Regions from separate parts of the Pseudomonas sp. 25 R 14 genome, predicted to be linked through region 3. Evidence: riboswitches for the same ligand, from Rfam matches in the RefSeq annotation. Region 3 holds a riboswitch; each other region holds the start of a gene.
The links. A riboswitch is a leader RNA that binds a small molecule or an ion and turns the genes downstream of it on or off. The one in region 3 is predicted to bind cobalamin.

Region 1: it holds a riboswitch for cobalamin, as region 3 does, so the genes downstream of both, BFQ03_RS27555 (TonB-dependent receptor plug domain-containing protein) here and cobO (cob(I)yrinic acid a,c-diamide adenosyltransferase) in region 3, are expected to answer to the same signal.
Region 2: it holds a riboswitch for cobalamin, as region 3 does, so the genes downstream of both, cobW (cobalamin biosynthesis protein CobW) here and cobO (cob(I)yrinic acid a,c-diamide adenosyltransferase) in region 3, are expected to answer to the same signal.

Annotation. Positions count from the first base shown of each region.
Region 1 covers NZ_CVTS01000068.1:243,846-250,506, reverse strand. Annotated here, with positions in the region: gene dkgB (2,5-didehydrogluconate reductase DkgB) at 1-276, opposite strand, end outside; gene BFQ03_RS27565 (ABC transporter substrate-binding protein) at 489-1,403, opposite strand; gene BFQ03_RS27560 ((2Fe-2S) ferredoxin domain-containing protein) at 1,400-1,759, opposite strand; gene BFQ03_RS27555 (TonB-dependent receptor plug domain-containing protein) at 1,759-3,699, opposite strand; cobalamin riboswitch at 3,790-3,995, opposite strand; gene BFQ03_RS27550 (histidine phosphatase family protein) at 4,098-4,649, shown strand; gene cobF (precorrin-6A synthase (deacetylating)) at 4,697-5,455, shown strand; gene BFQ03_RS27540 (response regulator transcription factor) at 5,515-6,180, opposite strand; gene BFQ03_RS27535 (PQQ-dependent catabolism-associated CXXCW motif protein) at 6,208-6,661, opposite strand, start outside.
Region 2 covers NZ_CVTS01000038.1:204,017-210,677, reverse strand. Annotated here, with positions in the region: gene nfuA (Fe-S biogenesis protein NfuA) at 1-405, shown strand, start outside; gene cobM (precorrin-4 C(11)-methyltransferase) at 526-1,272, opposite strand; gene BFQ03_RS10830 (cobalamin biosynthesis protein) at 1,342-1,734, opposite strand; gene BFQ03_RS10825 (CbtA family protein) at 1,731-2,432, opposite strand; gene BFQ03_RS10820 (CbtB domain-containing protein) at 2,444-2,632, opposite strand; cobalamin riboswitch at 2,728-2,928, opposite strand; cobalamin riboswitch at 3,024-3,226, shown strand; gene cobW (cobalamin biosynthesis protein CobW) at 3,319-4,380, shown strand; gene cobN (cobaltochelatase subunit CobN) at 4,384-6,661, shown strand, end outside.
Region 3 covers NZ_CVTS01000063.1:51,654-58,314, reverse strand. Annotated here, with positions in the region: gene BFQ03_RS22715 (C40 family peptidase) at 18-647, shown strand; gene BFQ03_RS22710 (C40 family peptidase) at 793-1,332, shown strand; gene BFQ03_RS22705 (PQQ-dependent sugar dehydrogenase) at 1,409-2,722, opposite strand; cobalamin riboswitch at 2,822-3,070, shown strand; gene cobO (cob(I)yrinic acid a,c-diamide adenosyltransferase) at 3,150-3,761, shown strand; gene BFQ03_RS22695 (cobyrinic acid a,c-diamide synthase CobB) at 3,758-5,122, shown strand; gene bluB (5,6-dimethylbenzimidazole synthase) at 5,119-5,769, shown strand; gene cbiB (adenosylcobinamide-phosphate synthase CbiB) at 5,766-6,661, shown strand, end outside.

The sequences.
Region 1 (6,661 bases), on a different contig from region 3:
GTCCAGGTAGTCGGTCTTGAGCTTGCGCAGGCTTTCCCTGAGGCTGGGGATCAACTGGCCTTGGGCAAAATTGGCGATCCAGATCTTGCTGGTGATGAACAGCTCGTCGCGGGGGATGCCGCTGTCGGCGATGGCTTGGCCGACATCCGCTTCGTTCTCGTAGATCTGTGCGGTATCGATGACCCGGTAGCCGAGGTCGAGGCCGGTGCTGACGGAATCGATGACCACCTGGCCTTGCAGGCGGAAAGTGCCAAGGCCGAATGCGGGAATAGACATAAGTGACTCCAGTTATGGCGTGGACAATGGCCTTGAGTATCGGCCGGGAACACCAGGAGAAACACCCAAGAATCTTCAAATGACTCTTGACCAGAAGTCATGAATGGCCTGACCTCCTGTAGGAGCGGGCTTGCCCGCGAAGAACGTCAACGATAACGCGTGCTTACTGAATGAATGCGGCGCCTGTAAGTTTTTCGCGAGCAAGCCCGCCCCTACAGGGCGTTGAGTTCGCGCGCCAGGTCCAGCACCACCTGGGCACTGCCGACGTTGGGCACCAGGTGCGTAAACGGGATATCGATCATGCGGTTTTCCCGCACCGCTCGCAGGCGCGACAGCACCGGGTCACGGGTCAGCAACTGGCGTTTGCGGCTGGCCGGGGACCACACGGCATCGGCCAGCAGGATCACGTCCGGGTCGCTTATCAGCAGGGTTTCACTGCTGACCGTGACCCGGTATTGATTGACCCCGGCAAACAGGTTACGTGCCCCGGCGGCGGCCAGCAGGGCGGTGACAAAGCCTTGTCCTCCTTCGCTGTCGAGGCCGTTGACTTCACTGTCGAGGTAAAACACCGACAAGGGTTTTTCCGGCCTGGCGAGTGCCTGAGCGCGGGCGAGGTCGGCGTCCAGCGCGTCAATCAGGTCGCGGGCCCGCTGCGGTTTATGCAGCAGGTTGCCCAACGTCAGCAGGTCATTGCGAATGTGGCCGAAGAAGTCCAGGGAATGCCCGGCACAGGCCGACTCCAGTAGATAGGAGCCCACCCCGTTGCCGGCCAGCCCGGTACGCGAGGTGATGCCGTTGCCAAAGGCCGTGGCAAATCCTCCCACCACCAGATCCGGCCGTTGCCCATACAGCACCTCGCTGGCCGGGTAGCGCGGCGCAATCACCGGCACACCCAAATACTGACCCAACTGATGCGCGGCACCGTTGTCATCCAGGTACGCCACGCCCACCAGTGTCGGGCCGGCGCCCAGGGCCAGCAGCATGTCGGCGGCGTGTTGGTTGAGGGCGACAATCCGCGACGGCGGCGCGTGGGGCAGGCGCCAATCCTGCTGGCAATTGCGGTAGCCGTCAGCCAGGACCGATGCACTCCACAACAGGGCGATGGCAAATCCTCCCAGGCGTTTCATGGGCGCTCCCGGATCAGCAATTCTTCAAGCACTTCGCCGCCGACCAGGTGTACATCCACCAGGCGCACGGCATCGGCCTTGCTGTGCACCCCATACCAGCAGCGCTCCGGGTAGACCGTGAGCACTGGCCCCAGGTTGCAGGGGAACTGGCAATGGGTACGTGTGAGCAGTACACCGCCGGGTACTTCAATGCGCTGGTGTTCCAACAGGCGCCGGCGCAAGGTCTTCCACAGCTGCAAGGCGCCGCGCTGGGTGCAGCGCGGGCCGGTACACAGCAGCACATGGCGGGCATGATCGGGGATACAGGACCAGTCGGGGTGCGTGTCCACCCCGTCGATTTGCGTGATCTCAGTCATCAGAAGCGATACGTATAACGCACCTCAGAAGTGAACGGTCGGCCCAGGTTGTCGACGTTACTGGAGCGACTGGTGACGTAGTCACGGTCGAACAGGTTTTCCACCAGCAGGCTCACCCGGTGTTGATGGGCGTTGTCGAGGTAGCGGTAGGCATCGGCATCCACCACCGAGTAGTGGCCGTACTCGACTTTTTTCGAACTGATCACATCGTGGATGTAGCGGATAGCCGCGCCGGCGCCCCATAGGCGATTCTGCGACTCAAAGCCCACACGTGAACGGGCGAAGAAGCTCGGCACATCATTGATGGTCACGCCGGCACGGGACTCGGTGAGGTTGCGGGTCATGTCCGCTTGCAGGTTCCATTGCTCGTTGAGCGCCAGCTTGGCGTCGACCTCGAAACCGCGCATCTGGATCTGCCCCTGGCCGTTGACCCACTGGGCATCGTCGACGGTGATCAGGTGGGTGATCTTGCGCTTGAACAGGGTCACGCTGGCGCTGAAGTCGCGATCGGCCAGCAGGCCCTTGTAGTCCAGGCCCAGCTCGGCGTTGCGGCTTTTTTCCGGCTTGAGGTTACGGTTGCCGATCTCGTCGCCGGGCTCGTTGACGAACAGTTGCTCGGCGTTCGGCAGCTTGTACGCCGTGCCGTACTGGCCGCGCAAGGCCCAGTTGGCATTGAGGTCATAGAGCGAGGTGAGCATGCCAACGGTGGCACTGTCACCGCCGCTCATGGCTTCGTGGCGCACGCCAATGCTCGGGTGCCAGTCGGGCAGGGCGTCTATCTGCGGGCGCAACTGGGTGTACAAGGCGTGGGCCTCGGCCTTGTTGTTGTCGATGACCATCACGTCGTCCTGGCCCTTGAACCACTGGTTGTCAGAGCCGAACACCAGCACATGGCCGCCCTCAAGCTCGGCCTTGCCTTCGGCCTGCACGCCCCAGTCAGTGAAGCCCCAGTAGTCATCGTGATTGCGCACCAGGGTGCCGCCGTCGGCGGTGTTGTTGACCCGTGAGTAGCGGGTGTCCCAATCGTTGATATGGCCCTTGACGAAGTAGCTCAACCGCTCGTTGAGGCGTTGTTCGAAGGTCGCCGTGGCAATCTGCTGCACGCGGTCGTTGGTGGTCTTGCGGTTGTTGGTGGCGCCGGCGAAGTCCAGGTTGGCGTCGGTGTACTGGTAAAACAGCTCCAGGCGCGAGTCATCGCCCAAGGACTGGATGGCCTTGGCGCCGAGGGTGGTGACTTCGTAGGAACGTTTCTTGTCGGTGACGTTGCTCATGTCGCGGTTGCGAAACGGCTGGTAGCCCTCGGACACGTTATGGCTGACGTAGGCCAGCAGGCCCAGGTCGCCCAGGCCATTGCTGAAAATCCGCTCGGCCCGGGCATCGCCGGTGGTGCCGCCAAAGGTATCGACGCCCAGGTTGGTCTCGCCGGATACGTCACGGGTTTGCGGGCTGCGTGTGACGATGTTGATGACCCCCGCCACGGCCTGGGTGCCGAACAACAGGCTCTGGCCACCCTTGAGCACTTCGATGCGCTCCACGGCGTTGGCCGGCAAGGTATCCAGGTACAGGCCTCCGTACAGGCGGTTGTTCAGGCGTACGCCGTCAAGCAGGATCAGGGTGTCGTCATTGCGCCCGCCCAGCAGGGAGTAGGTGCCGTAGTCGAACGGGCCGTTTTTCGGGGCGACGTAGAAACCGGGGATGAACATCTGCATCGCCCGCGTGATATCCGCGCTGGGGCCGGCGCGTTCGATCTGCTCGCGGGTGACAATCTCGACCTTGCTGCCGTACTGGGCCATGTCGGCCACGGTGGTGGATTCCACCGACGGCGCGGAAACGGTCTGCGGCTTGAGTTCCAGGGCACGGTTGTCGGCGAGTAGCAGGGGGCTGAACAGGCAACCCAGCAGCAGGCTAGGACCCGCTGTGACGCAACGTTGAAAAATCATAGTCTTCCCGAAAGTATCTTCGCAGAAGCACGCAGGAGAAGGCATCGAGCACACGCCAATACCGGCCCATGCCCGCCCACCGCAGGATTTTGCCAAACAGAAATTCCAGGCCGGTCTCCGGGCTCACGCGTATCGAACTCTTCACCTTCCCATGGCGTTCTGGCCACAGTGGTGTGTCGAAGAGCTCACGCGTATACCGTTGCGGGGGCAGCACCGGACTTGCTCGATCGAGCGTACCGGTTTCCCGTTTCACCCCATGCGCGGCGGCATGAGGCACCTGAAACAGGACGGCATCTGAACATTCCCGCGACTGTTGGTCAACTTCTCTAGTGTTCGGTCCCGTGAGGCCAGATCGTTGTAATATATTTTCTTCGCTTGATCACCAGAGCCGCATTTTCATGCAGAGCACCCGATTGACGCTGATTTGCCATGGTATGACCCGTGCGCAAAAGCTTGGGCATTTTGCCCTTGATGAAGCCCTGGAAACGCCTCCGTCGCCCTTGAGGCTGGCCGCGCGCTTTAAAAAAACGCCACGCCTGTTATGCGGGCCTGAGACCAGGGCCCGGCAAACGGCGACGCTGTTCGGCAAGCACGCAACGATTGATGACGGGTTGCGCGACATGGATGTAGGTCATTGGCGCGGTCTGGACATCAATGACATCGACCGCGACGAACTGATGACCTGGCTCACCGACAGCGCCAGTGCGCCTCATCGTGGTGAGTCAGTGGTGCAGTTGTGCGAGCGCGTCAGCCAGTGGATGCAAAACCTCGCAGAGCAGCCCGGCCATGTGCTGGCGGTGACGCATCCGGCGGTGATTCGTGCGGCTTTGCTGCATGCAATGCAATCACCCGTCGCCATGTTTTACCTGATCGACGTGGAGCCGCTGTCGTCCACCGAACTGCGTTTCAACAACGTCTGGCGCCTGCGCCTGGAAACGCGCGAGACCTGAGCGGCACGAACATGGCAAAATCCCGGCCCCGCACTGAGAACACCTTCATGAAAAAGATCCTGATCATCGGCATTGGCGCCGGCAACCCCGACTACATCACCATGCAGGCGGTGAAGGCGCTGAACCGCACCGATGTGTTTTTCCTGATGGACAAGGGCCAGAGCAAGGACAAGTTGATCGACCTGCGTCGGGAGATCTGCCAGACCTATATCGACGCTGGGCATGCCTACCGCTTTGTCGAGGCCGACTGCCCCGAGCGTGTGCGTGGCGAGATCGACTACACCACGGCCGTGCAGGATCTGAACCGCGACAAGCAACAGACATTTGAGCGGATGATCAACGAACAAATGGCCGACGGCGAAGTAGGGGCCTTTCTGGCCTGGGGCGATCCGGCGTTGTACGACAGTACCATCCGCATCCTGCAGGCGATCCTGGCCAGTGGCAGCAGTGTGTTTGAGTTCGAGGTCATCCCCGGGATCACCAGCGTCCAGGCCTTGGCGGCCCAGCACAAGGTGCCACTGAACCGCATCGGCCGTTCCATCGAGATCACCACCGGGCGTCGGCTCGCGGCGGGGCAGGTCGGTGATGCCGATACGCTGGTGGTGATGCTGGATGCCGAGGACTCTTACCGCAGCGTCGCGGATCAGGACCTGGAAATCTATTGGGGTGCGTACCTGGGCACGCCGGATGAAATCCTGATCAGCGGCAAGGTGGCTGAGGTGGCCGAGGAAATCGAACGCGTGCGCAAGACAGCGCGCCAGGCCAATGGCTGGATCATGGACACTTACTTGCTACGCAAGCCCTGATTGCTGTAGGAGCGCGGTCATCAAGCCCGCTCCCACATTGAGCTCATTGCTCAGGGGAATCAGCGCCGCAGGTAGGAGCCAAAATCGATATCCCCGGCGCTGAGAATCGCCTGTACCCGGTTGTGCACATTCAGTTTGCGCAGGATCGCCGACACATGGGCCTTCACCGTCGTCTCGGCAATCTCCAGGGTGTAGGCAATCTGCTTGTTCGACTCGCCCTTGGTCATTCGCTCCAGTACCAGTAATTGCTTGCGTGTCAGGGCCTGGAGCAGTTCCGGGGCGAAGGCCGGATTGTCGTGCATGCGCCGCTGGCCGGGGTTTTTCTGGGTGCGGATGATGTCTGGCGGCAGGTAGACGTTGCCATTGAGAATCTGCTGGATCGCCTCGGTCATCTGCGCCCGTGGCGAGGATTTGGTGATGAAACCGACCGCGCCATAGGTAATGGCTTGCAGCACGATTTGCTTGTCCTGCTCGGCCGAGACAATCACCACTGGAATGGTCGGCGCTTCGTTGCGCAGGTTGATCAGGCCATTGAGGCCGTGCATGCCGGGCATGTTCAGGTCCAGCAGGATCAGGTCGAGGTCGTCGTGCTCCTGGGTCAGGGCCAGGGCGCTGTCCAGGTCGGCGGTTTCCATCACTTCGCTACCGGCAAAGCCATCGCTGATGACGTTATGGATCGCTTCGCGAAACAGCGGGTGATCGTCGGCAATCAGAATTTTGTACATGGCCGTTCACCTTTTTATTGTGATTGTTCAGTGGGCAAGTTCAAAGGGCTCAGGGTGTGCTGCGGCGACTGGCAGCTTGGCTGCCTCCCACGCGTCCAGGCCCTCGCGATACCAATACACAGCGGTATAACCCAAGGCATTGGCCCGTTTTACCGCGTTCCAACTCAGCCAGCAATCGGAGCGGCAGTAGAACACCAACGGTTGCGCCAGGTTACCGCCACTGTAGGCATACAGGTGGCGGGCAAAGTAGCTTTGCCACTCGGGCGTCAGCTCACCATCGCCCGTATTGGCCAGCCAGTGGCTGCCGGGCAGGTTGGCATGGGGCTGGTCTTCGATGAACTGGCCGTGCAGCCATTGCCGGCGGTAGACGTCGATCAGCACCGGGCGCGGCTGTTGTGTCAGTAGGGTTTGCAAGGCCTGGGTATCGACGATGGTCGCGCCCGGCAAGTGTTCTGGGGTGGGGCTGCGGTAGAGGTTGATG
Region 2 (6,661 bases), on a different contig from region 3:
CTCAAGAGCTTCACCGCGTACATCGACGCCTTCAGCGAAGCCTTCCTTGACGATGCCGTGGTCGACTACGCCACTGACCGCATGGGTGGCCAATTGACCATCAAGGCCCCTAACGCCAAGGTGCCGAACGTCAATGCCGACAGCCCGGTCAATGAGCGCATCAACTATTACCTGCAAACCGAAATCAACCCGGGCCTGGCCAGCCATGGCGGCCAGGTCAGCCTGATCGACGTGGTGGATGACGGCATCGCCGTGCTCAAGTTCGGTGGTGGCTGCCAGGGCTGCGGCCAGGCTGACGTGACCTTGCGCGAAGGTATCGAGCGCACGTTGCTGGAGCGGATCCCCGAGCTCAAGGGTGTACGTGACGTGACCGACCACACGCAGAAAGAAAACGCCTACTACTAAGGTGTTCGCTGCAAACAAAAAACGGCGCCCGTGAGCGCCGTTTTTTTATGCCAATAAATCATTGCCTTACACAACCTTTCTAACAAAGAAGATCAACTGTGGGAGCGGGCTTGCGTAGTATCAGGGCCGGTAGAGGTGGGCGTGACTTGCGCGATACAGCGAGGATTCGCTGAAGTGATCACTGGCCAACACCCGGCCCACCACGATCAGCGCCGTGCGCCTGAAACCCTTCGCCGCGACCTTTTCGACAATATCCGCCAAGGTGCCAATGGCCCAATCCTGATCCGGCCACGTCGCGCGATGCACCACGGCAATCGGGCAATCCGCGCCATAGTGCGGCAGCAGTTCGGCGACGATTCTCTCCAGATGATTGACCCCCAGGTGCACCGCCATGGTCGTGCCATGGCTGGCCAGGCTGGCGAAGGCTTCACCGGCCGGCATCGTGGTTTTGTCCGCATAACGGGTCAGGATTACGCTTTGGGCGATATCCGGCAGGGTCAGTTCAGTTTCCAGCAGCGCGGCACAGGCTGCCACCGCCGTGACCCCGGGAATGATCTGGAAGGGGATCCCCAGCTCGCGCAAATGGCGGATTTGTTCGCCAATCGCCCCATACAGGCTCGGATCACCGGAATGTACCCGCGCCACGTCCTGGCCTTTCTCATGGGCGACCTTGATCAAGCCAATGATCTGCTCCAGGTTCAGTTCGGCGCTGTTGACCACCTGTTCGGCCCGATGCCCTTCGAGTACGGCAGCCGGCACCAGTGAGCCTGCGTAGAGGATCACCGGGCAACTGCGGATCAGGCGCTGGCCCTTGACGGTGATCAGTTCCGGGTCGCCGGGACCAGCGCCGATGAAGAAAACAGTCATGGAAAAATCCTGTGCAAAAGCGGGCGAGCATGAGTACGGCTCATGATCGAGAGGGGCAATTATCGGACTTTAGCCGGCGCAGGCCAATGCAAACGTGGCCCTGGCGGCTTTTTTGCGGGTGATCAGCAGTCGGGCAGGGGCGTTGGCGAGCTGTTCTGCCAATGCCAAAGCGGCACTTTCGGCGATGCCGTAGCACCCTGTATGGGCGAAAACCACAGCCGACCTGTGGCTCAATCGCCCTTCGTAAGGCAGCAGTTGTTGTGCATCAAAGCACTGCAATGGCAGATTCAAGGCGTTGGCCAGGGCGATCATGCCCGGTTCATCACGCTTGTGGGCAATACTTGCCAATGCGTTTATCTGGCCGGGGTCGATACCGGCCTCGGCCAGAGCGCTGTTGAACAGTTCCAGCAAGGCCTCAACCTCACAGCCACGCTGACAACCCAGGCCGACAGTCAGAATCATGCCGCGTATTGATCGTCACGATTGCGGCGAAACAACCAGGCGCTGATCAGCCCCAAAGCCAGCCAGAACGCGACGTTGGTCAGCTGCGAGGCGATCTTGAATTGGGCTTCCAATGCTTCGGGGGCGAGCATCGAGTGAACTTCCGGCTGTGGCGCACCCATGACATGGGGCACCGCCAGGATCGCCACGCCAAGGATTTTCAGCAGCCAGTTGCGGCCAAACACAATCAACGCAATGCCAGCGGCGGTAGACGCTGCCGTGCCGATCCACCAGATCTGCCGTTGCGCCAGGTCAGCCGCCGCAGTGCCCGGCAGCTCAGGCGGCAAACCGAGGGTGGGAGCCAGAACAAAGGTCGCATAGCCGGCCAGGCCCCAGAGCAAGCCCTGGGCGGTGCGCGTCGGGGCGCGCAGGGTGTACAGGCCGGCCAGCATCAGCGCAAAACCGACGGCGACCACCAGGTTGCCGCCGGTGGTGGACAGCACGCGTTGCCAGCCATTTTCAGGCTCCCACGCTTCGGCGTCGTGGCTATGGGCCGCAGCGCCTGCGGCATGCTCATGCACTTCGGTCGCAGCCGGGGCGTTTTCGAAGGTCTCGGCCTGCAGAATCAGCGGAGCTACCCAGAAACTTTGCAGCAGAGTCAGCAACAGGGCGGCCAGCAGGCCGGTGAACCCTGCGGTTTGCGCAATACGCTTGATCATGGCGGCAGGTCTCAATGGCACGGGAAGGCGGCGCTGTGGCGCGTATCGTGGGCGGCGTTGTGCACGGCCTCGATATGGGAGAACCCGGCGAAATACACCAGGCACGCACCGAGGATCGACGCGCCGATGGCGGCGGTCAGGCGTTGGCTCAAAGTGGCGCTGGTGCTGGCGGTATGTGAGGTGCTGCTGATGATCGACATGGCACGTCCCTTTCGAGTGGCAGGGTGATACGAGCGCATGAAAACCCCGCGAGCCGGGCACGCAGGGTTCTGAACAGCGCCCGCCCACCGCGGGTTTGTTATCTGATTGTTCGGGCCGGTCTCCGGGCTTGCGAGGGGCTCTGGGCCTGAAAGCATCACCTTCCCATGCCGGGGCACAGTGGATCTGACGCTTCGCTCGCTTACCGTTGCGGGGGCAGCACCGGACTGTCATGCAGGCATGAGTCACCGGTTTCCCGTTTCACCCTGTGAAGGGCACCTGAAACAAGATGTGTAGGAGAGCATGGGCGCGGGACGGCCGTCAATCTGTACCTGTGGCGAGAAGGTCAGGCTTGAGCGACCGCTTTTCAATTGACCGGTCCTCATGCACTGCGTAGCCTTGCACGTTCGAGGTTCTTCGGCCCCGGTCGAAGCTAAGAAGGGAACGCGGTCCAAGCCGCGGCTGCCCCCGCAACTGTAAAGGGTTTATCTGACTGCCACGCCACTGCCTGAACCCGGCGGGAAGGCGCAGCCAGCGCCAGCCACCAGGCTGGCAAGCCCCAAGCCAGGAGACCTGCCTCGCAACCGATTTTCCATTTCAACCGGGCGGGGTGATCCGGTGACGAATCCAGCGCCTGCGCGCCGCCGCAGGGCCAGTCGTCCCGTATGCCCGCCCCAAAGGGCATCCGATGAAAACACTGGCCAAACTCCCCGTCACTATCGTCACCGGCTTTCTCGGCTCGGGCAAAACCACCTTGCTGCGCCATATGCTGGATAACGCCCAGGGCCGCCGCATTGCCGTGATCGTCAACGAGTTCGGTGAGCTGGGCATCGACGGCGAGATCCTCAAGCAGTGCTCCATCGGTTGCACGGAAGAAGAAGCCAACGGCCGTGTGTATGAGCTGGCTAACGGCTGCCTATGCTGCACCGTGCAGGAAGAGTTCTTCCCGGTGATGCGTGAACTGGTCGCGCGCCGTGGCGACCTTGACCATATCCTGATCGAAACCTCCGGCCTAGCCCTGCCAAAACCGCTGGTCCAGGCCTTCCAATGGCCGGAAATTCGCAGCGCCTGCACCGTAGACGCCGTGATTACCGTGGTCGACAGCCCGGCCGTGGCCGCCGGCACCTTCGCTGCATTCCCGGATCAGGTCGACGCCCAGCGTAAACTGGATCCCAATCTGGACCACGAATCACCGCTGCACGAACTGTTTGCCGACCAACTGGCCAGCGCCGACTTGGTGATCCTCAACAAAACCGACCTGATCAGCGCCGAAGACCTGGCCCGGGTACGCCTGGAAGTCGCCGAAGAACTGCCGCCAGCGGTGAAGATCGTCGAAGCCAGCAGCGGCCGCCTGCCCCTGGACGTATTGATTGGCCTGGGCGCCGGTTCCGAGGAACATATCGATGGGCGCCACAGTCATCACGATCATCACCACGAAGGTGAAGACGATCACGATCACGATGCTTTTGACTCCATCTCCATCGACCTGCCACAGGCTGACGAAGCGTTGCTGCTCGATGCCTTGACCCAGTTGGTGGTGCAACACGGCATCCTGCGTGTCAAAGGTTTTGCGGCGATCCCGAACAAGCCGATGCGCCTGCTGATCCAGGGCGTGGGCACGCGTTTCGACAAGCACTTCGACCGCGCCTGGAGCGCCGACGAAGCACGCATCACGCGCCTGGTGCTGATCGGCCAGGATCTGGATGCGGCTGGCCTCGAAGCGCAACTGCGCGTTGCGCTCAGCGTTTAACCCATGCATCTGCTCAGGACCCAGCCCGGTGGTTTCATCAGCGATGACAACATCGCCGACCTTGGACAAACCCCCGCCGAGCTGGTGATCCTGTGCAGCGGTGATTCCAGCCTGGCGCTGCTGGCCGAAGCGGCGCAGCAACTGCCCGCCGACTACCCGAGCCTGCGCCTGGCCAACCCGATGCAGGTGCAGAACCACGCCTCGGTGGACCTGTACGTCGACCAAGTGCTGCGCCACGCCAAGGTCATCCTGATTTCCCTGCACGGCGGCATCGGATATTGGCGTTACGGTATCCAGCGCCTGGTGGAGCTGGCCGGGCAAGGCGTGCAGTTGATTCTGGTACCGGGGGACGACCGCCCCGATCCTGAACTCAGCAGCTTGAGTAGCGTCTGCGCCGCAGAACGCGACCGCCTGTGGCACTTTCTGCGCCAGGGCGGGCTGGGTAATGCGCTGGATTTCTATCGCTGCCTGGCCAGTCGCTACTTGGGCCGTGATTACCCGTGGGCCGAGCCGCAAACCCTGCCGCGCACGGCGATTTATCACCCGCACCAGGCCAATGCCCGCCTGAATCACTGGCAGGCAGACTGGAACGCCGAATGGCCGGTGGCGGCGGTGCTGTTCTACCGTTCGCACTTGCAGGCGGCCAATACTGGTTTTATTGATGTTTTCTGCCAGCGCTTGCAGGCGGCGGGTCTTAACCCGCTGCCGATGGCGGTGGCCAGTTTGAAAGAGCCCGGCTGCCTGGCGGTGGTCGAGGATCTGCTGGATGAGGTTCAGGCGGCGGTGATTCTCAACACCACCGGCTTTGCCCAATCCAGCCCCGAAGCCCCCCATTTGCGACCGTTTCGCCGCAATATCCCGGTGATCCAGGCGATCTGCGCCCAGGACAACCAACCCGGCTGGGAAGCCAGCGAACAGGGCCTGGGGCCCCGCGACCTGGCGATGCACATCGCCTTGCCAGAACTGGACGGGCGCATCATCAGCCGTCCGATCAGCTTCAAGGATTTGGCCTGGCGCAGCGAACGCAGTCAGTCGGACGTGGTGTGCTACCGCGCGGCGCCCGAGCGCATGGACTTCGTGGCCGAGCTGGCAGGGCGCTGGGTCGAGCTGGCACGGGTGCCGAATGCAGATAAACGTATCGCACTGATTCTCGCCAATTACCCGACCCGCGACGGGCGCATCGGCAACGGCGTGGGCCTGGACACACCGGCCGCCGCCTTGAATATCCTGCTTGCCCTGCAAGCCGAGGGCTATCCGCTGCCGCAAACGCTACCCGGCAGCGGCACCGCCCTGATCCACGAGCTGCTCGGCGGTGTGACCAACGACCTCGATAGCCTCGACCTGCGCCCTTGCCAGCAAAGCCTGGGCCTGGATGAATACGAGGCGATGTTCATGCGCCTGCCCCAAGCTAATCGCCAGGCCGTGCTGGAACGCTGGGGCACGCCACACAACGACCCGATGTGTCGCGACGGGCGCATGATGATCGCCGGCCTGCGCCTGGGCCTGACCTTTGTCGGCATCCAGCCGGCCCGGGGTTACCAGGTGGATGCCAGCGCGGTCTACCACGACCCGGACCTGGTACCGCCCCACGCTTACCTGGCGTTCTATTTCTGGCTGCGCCACACCTACGGCGCCCATGGCGTGATCCACGTCGGCAAGCATGGCAACCTGGAGTGGTTGCCGGGCAAAGGTGTCGGGCTGTCCGAGAACTGCTGGCCGGATGCGCTACTGGGCCCGTTGCCCAATATCTATCCGTTTATCGTCAACGATCCGGGTGAGGGCGCCCAGGCCAAGCGGCGTACCCAGGCGGTGATCATCGACCACCTGATGCCGCCGCTGACCCGCGCCGAAACCTACGGCCCGCTGCGCAACCTGGAGTTGTTGGCGGACGAGTATTACGAAGCGCAGTTGCTCGACCCACGCCGCGCCCTGGAACTGCAGAAGGACATCCTCAAGCTGGTGCGCGAAACCCGCATCGATCAAGAGCTTGAACTGGATAACGATGCCGATGCTGCCGTCTGGCTGCCGCGCCTGGACACCTACCTGTGCGATCTGAAGGAATCGCAGATCCGCGATGGCCTGCATATCTTTGGCGAGTCGCCAGAGGGCCGCTTGCGTATCGACACCTTGCTGGCCCTGCTGCGTATCCCGCGTGGCGACGGGCGCGGTCCGCAATCGAGCCTGCTGCGGGTGTTGGCCAAGGCCTTCGAGCTGGGTTTTGACCCGCTGGACTGTGCCCTGGCAGAACCCTGGACCGGGCGACGCCCCGAGGTGTTGCAGA
Region 3 (6,661 bases):
CAGCCACGGTCGTGCCCATGCTAAATCGCTTCGCACCCCTCGTGCCTCTCGCACTCGTTACCCTGTTGTTTGGTTGCGCCACCCACCCTCAACAAGTGGCTGAGCAGCAAAAACCACAACAACAGCACCAAGCCAAATTCGTTGCAACACAGTCTTCTTCTGTTTATGAGGAAGAGGTGGCAACCGAAAAAGAACTGGCCGAACTCTCCGATAGCAAGCCTTATCAGCTGCCTTTGCTGGCTGATAGCATCCTCGAACGCGGCATGTCCCTGATCGGTACCCGTTACCGTTTCGGCGGTACCTCTGAAGCCGGTTTCGACTGCAGTGGCTTTATCGGTTACCTGTTTCGTGAAGAAGCTGGCATGAACCTGCCGCGTTCCACTCGCGAAATGATCAACGTGGATGCACCGTTGGTCGCACGGAACAACCTCAAGCCTGGCGATCTGCTTTTCTTCAGTACCAATGGCCGTGGTCGTGTCAGCCACGCCGGTATCTACCTGGGTGATGACCAGTTCATCCACTCCAGCAGCCGCCGCAGCGGTGGGGTACGGGTCGATAAATTGGGCGACAGCTACTGGAGCAAAACCTTCATCGAAGCCAAGCGCGCCCTGGCCATGGCCCCTACTAGCGTTACCGCTCGCAAGTAAAGTTAAAGTGATACTTGAAGTTTGACGCATAAGCGCTAGAATCCTGAGATATTGTTGCGAACCTGACCGCGCAAGCTTTGCTTGCGCGGTCTAGTTTTCAGCGTTCGGCAGCGAAAGCCGCATCCAGATCAGGATTGTTCTGCCCATGTCGACCTCGGCCCGCCTAATTCTTCTCGTTTGCGCCGCACTGCTCAGTGCCTGCGCAAGTCGTCCTCCACCCGCGCCTGTGGCCGTCAAGTCCAAGCCGGTGTTCAACTACACCACCCAGAACTTTTCGCCGGTTGCCGAAGACGTGCTGTTTCGCGCCCTGGGCCTGGTCGGCACGCCTTATCGCTGGGGCGGCAATACACCGGACTCAGGGTTTGATTGCAGTGGCCTGATTGGTTTTGTCTACCGCGATGCGGCGGGCATCTCGCTGCCGCGCACCACTCGCGAGCTGATCGTGATGCGTGCCCAGGACGTGCGTGAAGATGCGCTGCAAACCGGCGACCTGCTGTTCTTTGCCACGGGCGGCGGCTCGCAAGTCAGCCATGCCGGCATCTATGTGGGCGAAGGGCGTTTCGTCCATGCACCACAAACCGGCGGCACGGTGAAGCTTGATACCTTGTCCAAGGCCTATTGGCAGAATGCCTATTTGAGCGCCAAGCGCGTGCTGCCGGCCGAGCATCTGGCGCGTAATCCTTAAGACCTGCATCGATCAAAAAAATGTGGGAGCGAGCAAGCCCGCTCCCACATTGGTTTTGTGGTGTTGTCGGGGCCTGCTATTTAGCGGCCCACACCCGCCACACCTTATTCCCCACATCATCCGCCACTAGCAACCCACCTTGCGGGTCGATCACCACACCCACCGGCCGCCCCATGGCTTTCTCATCACTGTTGAGAAACCCAGTCAGCACATCCACCGGTTGCCCCTTCGGCTTGCCGCCTTCGAATGGCACAAAGATCACCTTGTAGCCACTGTGCGGTTTGCGATTCCACGAGCCATGCTGGCCGATGAACGCGCCGTTGCTGAACTGCGCGGGTAGCGTGTTGCCTTGTGCGAAGGTCAGGCCCAATGATGCGGTATGCGGCCCGACGGCATAGTCTGGCGCAATCGCCTTGGCCACCAGGTCCGGGTCCTGTGGTGTGACCCGCACATCGACATGCTGGCCGTAGTAGCTGAACGGCCAGCCATAGAAGCCGCCATCCTTGACCGAGGTGATGTAGTCCGGCACCAGGTCGCTGCCGATTTCATCGCGCTCGTTGACCGCCGTCCACAGCTTGCCGCTTTGCGGCTCCCAGGCCATGCCATTGGGGTTGCGCAGGCCGGAGGCGAAGATCCGCTGCTGGCCGCTGGCCCGGTCGACTTCCCAGATGGCGGCGCGTCCCTGTTCGGCCTCCAGGCCGTTTTCGCCGACGTTGCTGTTGGAGCCGACGCTCACATACAACTTGCTCCCGTCTTTGCTGGCGATGACATTTTTTGTCCAGTGGTGGTTGAGCGGGCCGCCCGGCAAGTCCACGACCTTGGTGCCTGGGGCCTTGATTGCGGTTTCTCCTGGTTGATAGGGAAAACGCAGTAGCTTGTCCGAATCGGCGACATACAAATCGTTGCCGACCAGAGTCATGCCAAACGGCGAGTTGAGGTTTTCCAGGAACACCGTGCGGGTTTCTGCCACGCCATCATGGTCGGCATCGCGCAGCAGGGTGATGCGGTTCGGGCTGGGCACACCCGCGCCAGCGCGGCCCATGACCTTCTCCATGACCCAGCCGCGAATACCCTTGCCATCCTCCGGCTTGGGCGGTGCATTGGTCTCGGCGACCAGTACATCGCCATTGGGCAATACATACAGCCAGCGCGGGTGATCCAGGTCTTCTGCAAAGGCTGCGACCTGGGTGCCGGCTGCGGCGGTTGGCTTGGCGCCTGCGGGCCAGCCAACCGCCGGGGCGATGTTGACGGTGGGGATCAGGGTTTTGTTCGGTTCCGGCAGTTTCGGTGAAGGCCCGGTGCCATCCGAGACCTGCAAGGTTGAGCTTTCCCCGCAGGCGGCGAGTACGCCTGCAACCATGATCAGTAGGGCGAGTCGGGTCTTGTGCATGTTTTTCTCCTCAATGCCTGTAGTCATAGAGGTACAGCGCGTGGCGATGGTTCAAGTGTGTGGCCGGCTTTAATTGACGCTGTACCCCCAACCCACTAACCTTCGCCGCTTGTTTCAGGTGCTCTGTGGCGTGCGCGTCGACCGAGTGAAACAGGGAAGCCGGTGAGTGCGCGCACTTTTCTACAGTGCGGCCACGATCCCGGCGCTGCCCCCGCAACGGTAAATGAGTCAAGACGCTGCTTTTGCCACTGTATCGCCTGCGATATGGGAAGGCGCATCGTCGGACTGCCCTGTTCAACAGGGCACCACTCATGAGCCCGGAGACCGGCCTGATTCATCCAACAGCATCACGGTGGGCGATGCTTGGCTTCATGTAGATTGTCTTTTCCTGCCCGCCGTTTTTGTCCAGCCCCAACGGAGAGCTGCCATGACTGATTCCCCTGATCGTGACGAACGCCACCTGGCGCGCATGCTGCGCAAAAAAGCGGTGATTGATGAGCGCATTGCCAATTCACCGAATGAATGCGGATTGCTGCTGGTATTGACCGGCAATGGCAAAGGCAAGAGCAGTTCGGCGTTTGGCATGCTGGCCCGTGCCATGGGGCACGGTATGCAATGCGGCGTGGTGCAGTTCATCAAGGGCCGTAACAGCACCGGTGAAGAGCTGTTCTTCCGGCGTTTCCCCGAGCAGGTACGTTTCCATGTGATGGGCGAGGGCTTTACCTGGGAAACCCAGGACCGCCAGCGCGATATCGCTGCCGCCGAAGCAGCCTGGAAAGTCTCCCGGGAAATGTTGCAGGATCCGTCCATTGGCCTGGTGGTGCTGGATGAGCTGAACATCGCACTCAAGCATGGTTATCTCGACCTGGACCAGGTCCTGGGCGACCTGCAAGCCCGCCCACCGATGCAGCATGTGCTGGTCACCGGTCGTGGCGCCAAGCCGGAACTGATTGAAATGGCCGACACCGTCACCGAAATGGGCATGCTCAAGCACGCGTTCCAGGCCGGGATCAAGGCACAGAAGGGCATCGAACTTTGAATCAGCCGCGCCATTGCCCTGCCGTCCTGATCGCCGCGCCGGCGTCGGGCCAGGGCAAGACCACCGTCACCGCCGCCCTGGCCCGTTTGCACCGCAACCTGGGGCGTAAGGTCCGGGTATTCAAATGCGGCCCGGACTTTCTCGACCCGATGATTCATGAGCGCGCCAGCGGCGCGCCGGTCTATCAATTGGACATGTGGATGGTCGGCGAGCAGGAAAGTCGCCGCCTGCTGTGGGAAGCGGCGGGGGAGGCGGACCTGATCCTGATCGAGGGCGTGATGGGGTTGTTCGACGGCACGCCGTCCAGCGCCGACCTGGCCCGCCATTTTGGTGTGCCGGTGCTGGCGGTGATCGACGGCACCGCCATGGCCCAGACCTTTGGCGCCCTGGCGTTGGGGCTGGCGCGTTATCAGGTGGACTTGCCGTTCGCCGGGGTATTGGCCAACCGCGTCGGTACCGTGCGCCACGCGCAATTGCTTGAAGGCAGCCTGACCGAAGGCCTGCGCTGGTACGGTGCGTTGTCCCGAGAGACCGGTATCGAGCTGCCCAGCCGCCACCTGGGCCTGGTGCAGGCCAGCGAGTTGAATGATCTGGATCTGCGCCTGGATGCGGCCGCCGAGGCCCTGGCCAGCAGTTGCGAGGTAGCGCTGCCACCACCGGTGGCGTTCGCCGCCCCCGAGCTGATCGAGGCCGAACCTTTGCTGGATGGGGTGCGGATTGCCGTGGCCCGTGATGAAGCCTTCGCGTTCACCTATGGTGCCAGTCTCGACGTGCTGCGGGCGATGGGCGCTGAGTTGCGCTTCTTCTCGCCGATCCACGACCAGGCGTTACCCGACGCCGACAGCCTCTATCTGCCGGGTGGCTACCCGGAACTGCATCACCAGGCGTTGTCGCAAAACACCGCGATGTTGCAGGCGATCCGTGCCCATCACGCCGCCGGCAAGCCGTTGCTGGCCGAATGCGGCGGCATGCTCTATCTGCTCGACTCATTGACCGATGTCGAGGGGTGCCGCGCTGAACTGCTGGGGTTGCTCCAGGGCGATGCAGTCATGCAGAAACGCCTGGCGGCCCTGGCCCTGCAAACAGTCGAATTGCCGGAAGGCGTGCTGCGCGGCCACACCTATCATCATTCCCTGACCAGCACGCAATGGCAGCCGATTGCCCGTGGCCTGAGCCCCAATGGCGGGCGCGGTGCCGAGGCGGTGTATCGCCAGGGGCGGATGACGGCCTCCTATGTGCACTTTTATTTCCCGTCGAACCCGGCTGCGGTGGCTGCGCTTTTTGCGCCAGACCCTGAGGCCTCCATCGCAGGCGATTGCATTGCAACTGTAGGAGCGGGCTTGCCCGCGATAGGGCCATGACCGACAACGCCTTCCCCCAGGCTGAACGCCAGGCCATCTACCGCGCCATCGCCGAGCGCCGCGACATGCGCCACTTCAGCGGCGGCACGGTGGCCCCCGAACTGCTCCAGCGCCTGCTGCAGGCTGCGCACCAGGCCCCCAGTGTCGGCCTGATGCAGCCCTGGCGCTTTATCCGCATCAGCGACCGCACCCTGCGCGGCCAGATCCAGCAGTTGGTGGAAGCCGAGCGCATACGCACCGCGGCGGCCCTGGGCGAGCGCTCGGACGACTTCATGCAGCTCAAGGTCGAAGGCATCAACGACTGCGCCGAGGTGCTGGTCGCGGCGCTGATGGATGATCGCGAGCGGCATATCTTTGGCCGTCGCACCTTGCCGGAAATGGACCTGGCCTCGCTGTCCTGCGCGATCCAGAATCTGTGGCTGGCCTCCCGCGCCGAAGGCCTGGGCATGGGCTGGGTGTCGCTGTTCGAACCCCAGGAGCTGGCCGACCTGCTGGGCCTGCCGCCCGGCGCCAAGCCACTGGCCGTGCTGTGCCTGGGCCCGGTAGCGCAGTTCTACCCGGCACCGATGTTGCAACTCGAAGGCTGGACCGAACCGCGTCCGCTGAGTGACATGCTGTATGAGAATTATTGGGGAGTGAATCAATGAGTGTGGCCTTGCTGAGTGTCGCTGCAGTGGCGCTGGATGCGCTACTGGGCGAACCCAGGCGCTGGCATCCGCTGGTGGCGTTCGGCAACTTTGCCGGGCGCATCGAGCAACGTTTCAACTCCGCTGGGCGTGGCTGGCGCAGCCATGGCGTGACCGCCTGGTTTATCACCGTGATACCGCTGACGTTGCTGGCCACGGCGTTGTCCTGGGCGCCTTACTTCGGTTGGGTAATCGAGATCCTCGCGTTGTACCTGGCCCTGGGCATGCGCAGCCTGTGTGAACACGTGTTGCCGGTGGCCCAGGCCCTGCGCAGTGGTGACCTGGACGAAGCGCGCACGCGCGTCAGTTACCTGGTCAGCCGCCAGACCAGCGAACTGGACAGTACTGAAGTGGCGCGCGCCGCCACTGAGTCGGTGCTGGAAAACGGCAGTGACGCGGTGTTCGCCGCGCTGTTCTGGTTTGTCGTGGCCGGGGTGCCCGGCGTGGTGCTGTACCGTCTGAGCAATACCCTGGATGCCATGTGGGGCTATCGCAACGAACGCTTTGAACGCTTCGGCTGGGCGGCGGCGAAGATTGACGACGTGCTTAATTACATTCCTGCGCGCCTGGTCGCCCTGACCTACGCGCTGCTGGGCAAGACACGCCTGGCACTCAAATGCTGGCGCCGCCAGGGCCCGACCTGGGATAGCCCGAATGCCGGCCCGGTGATGGCTGCGGGCGCTGGCGCGCTGGGTGTCGAGTTGGGCGGGGCGGCGATTTATCACGGTGAGTTGCACCAGCGTCCACCCCTTGGCGAAGGGCCGCCGGCCGATGCCGACTCCATCGAGCGTGGTTGGCAATTGGTGCAGCGCGGTGTGTGGTTGTGGGTGTTGATCCTGTGTGCAGGGGCGCA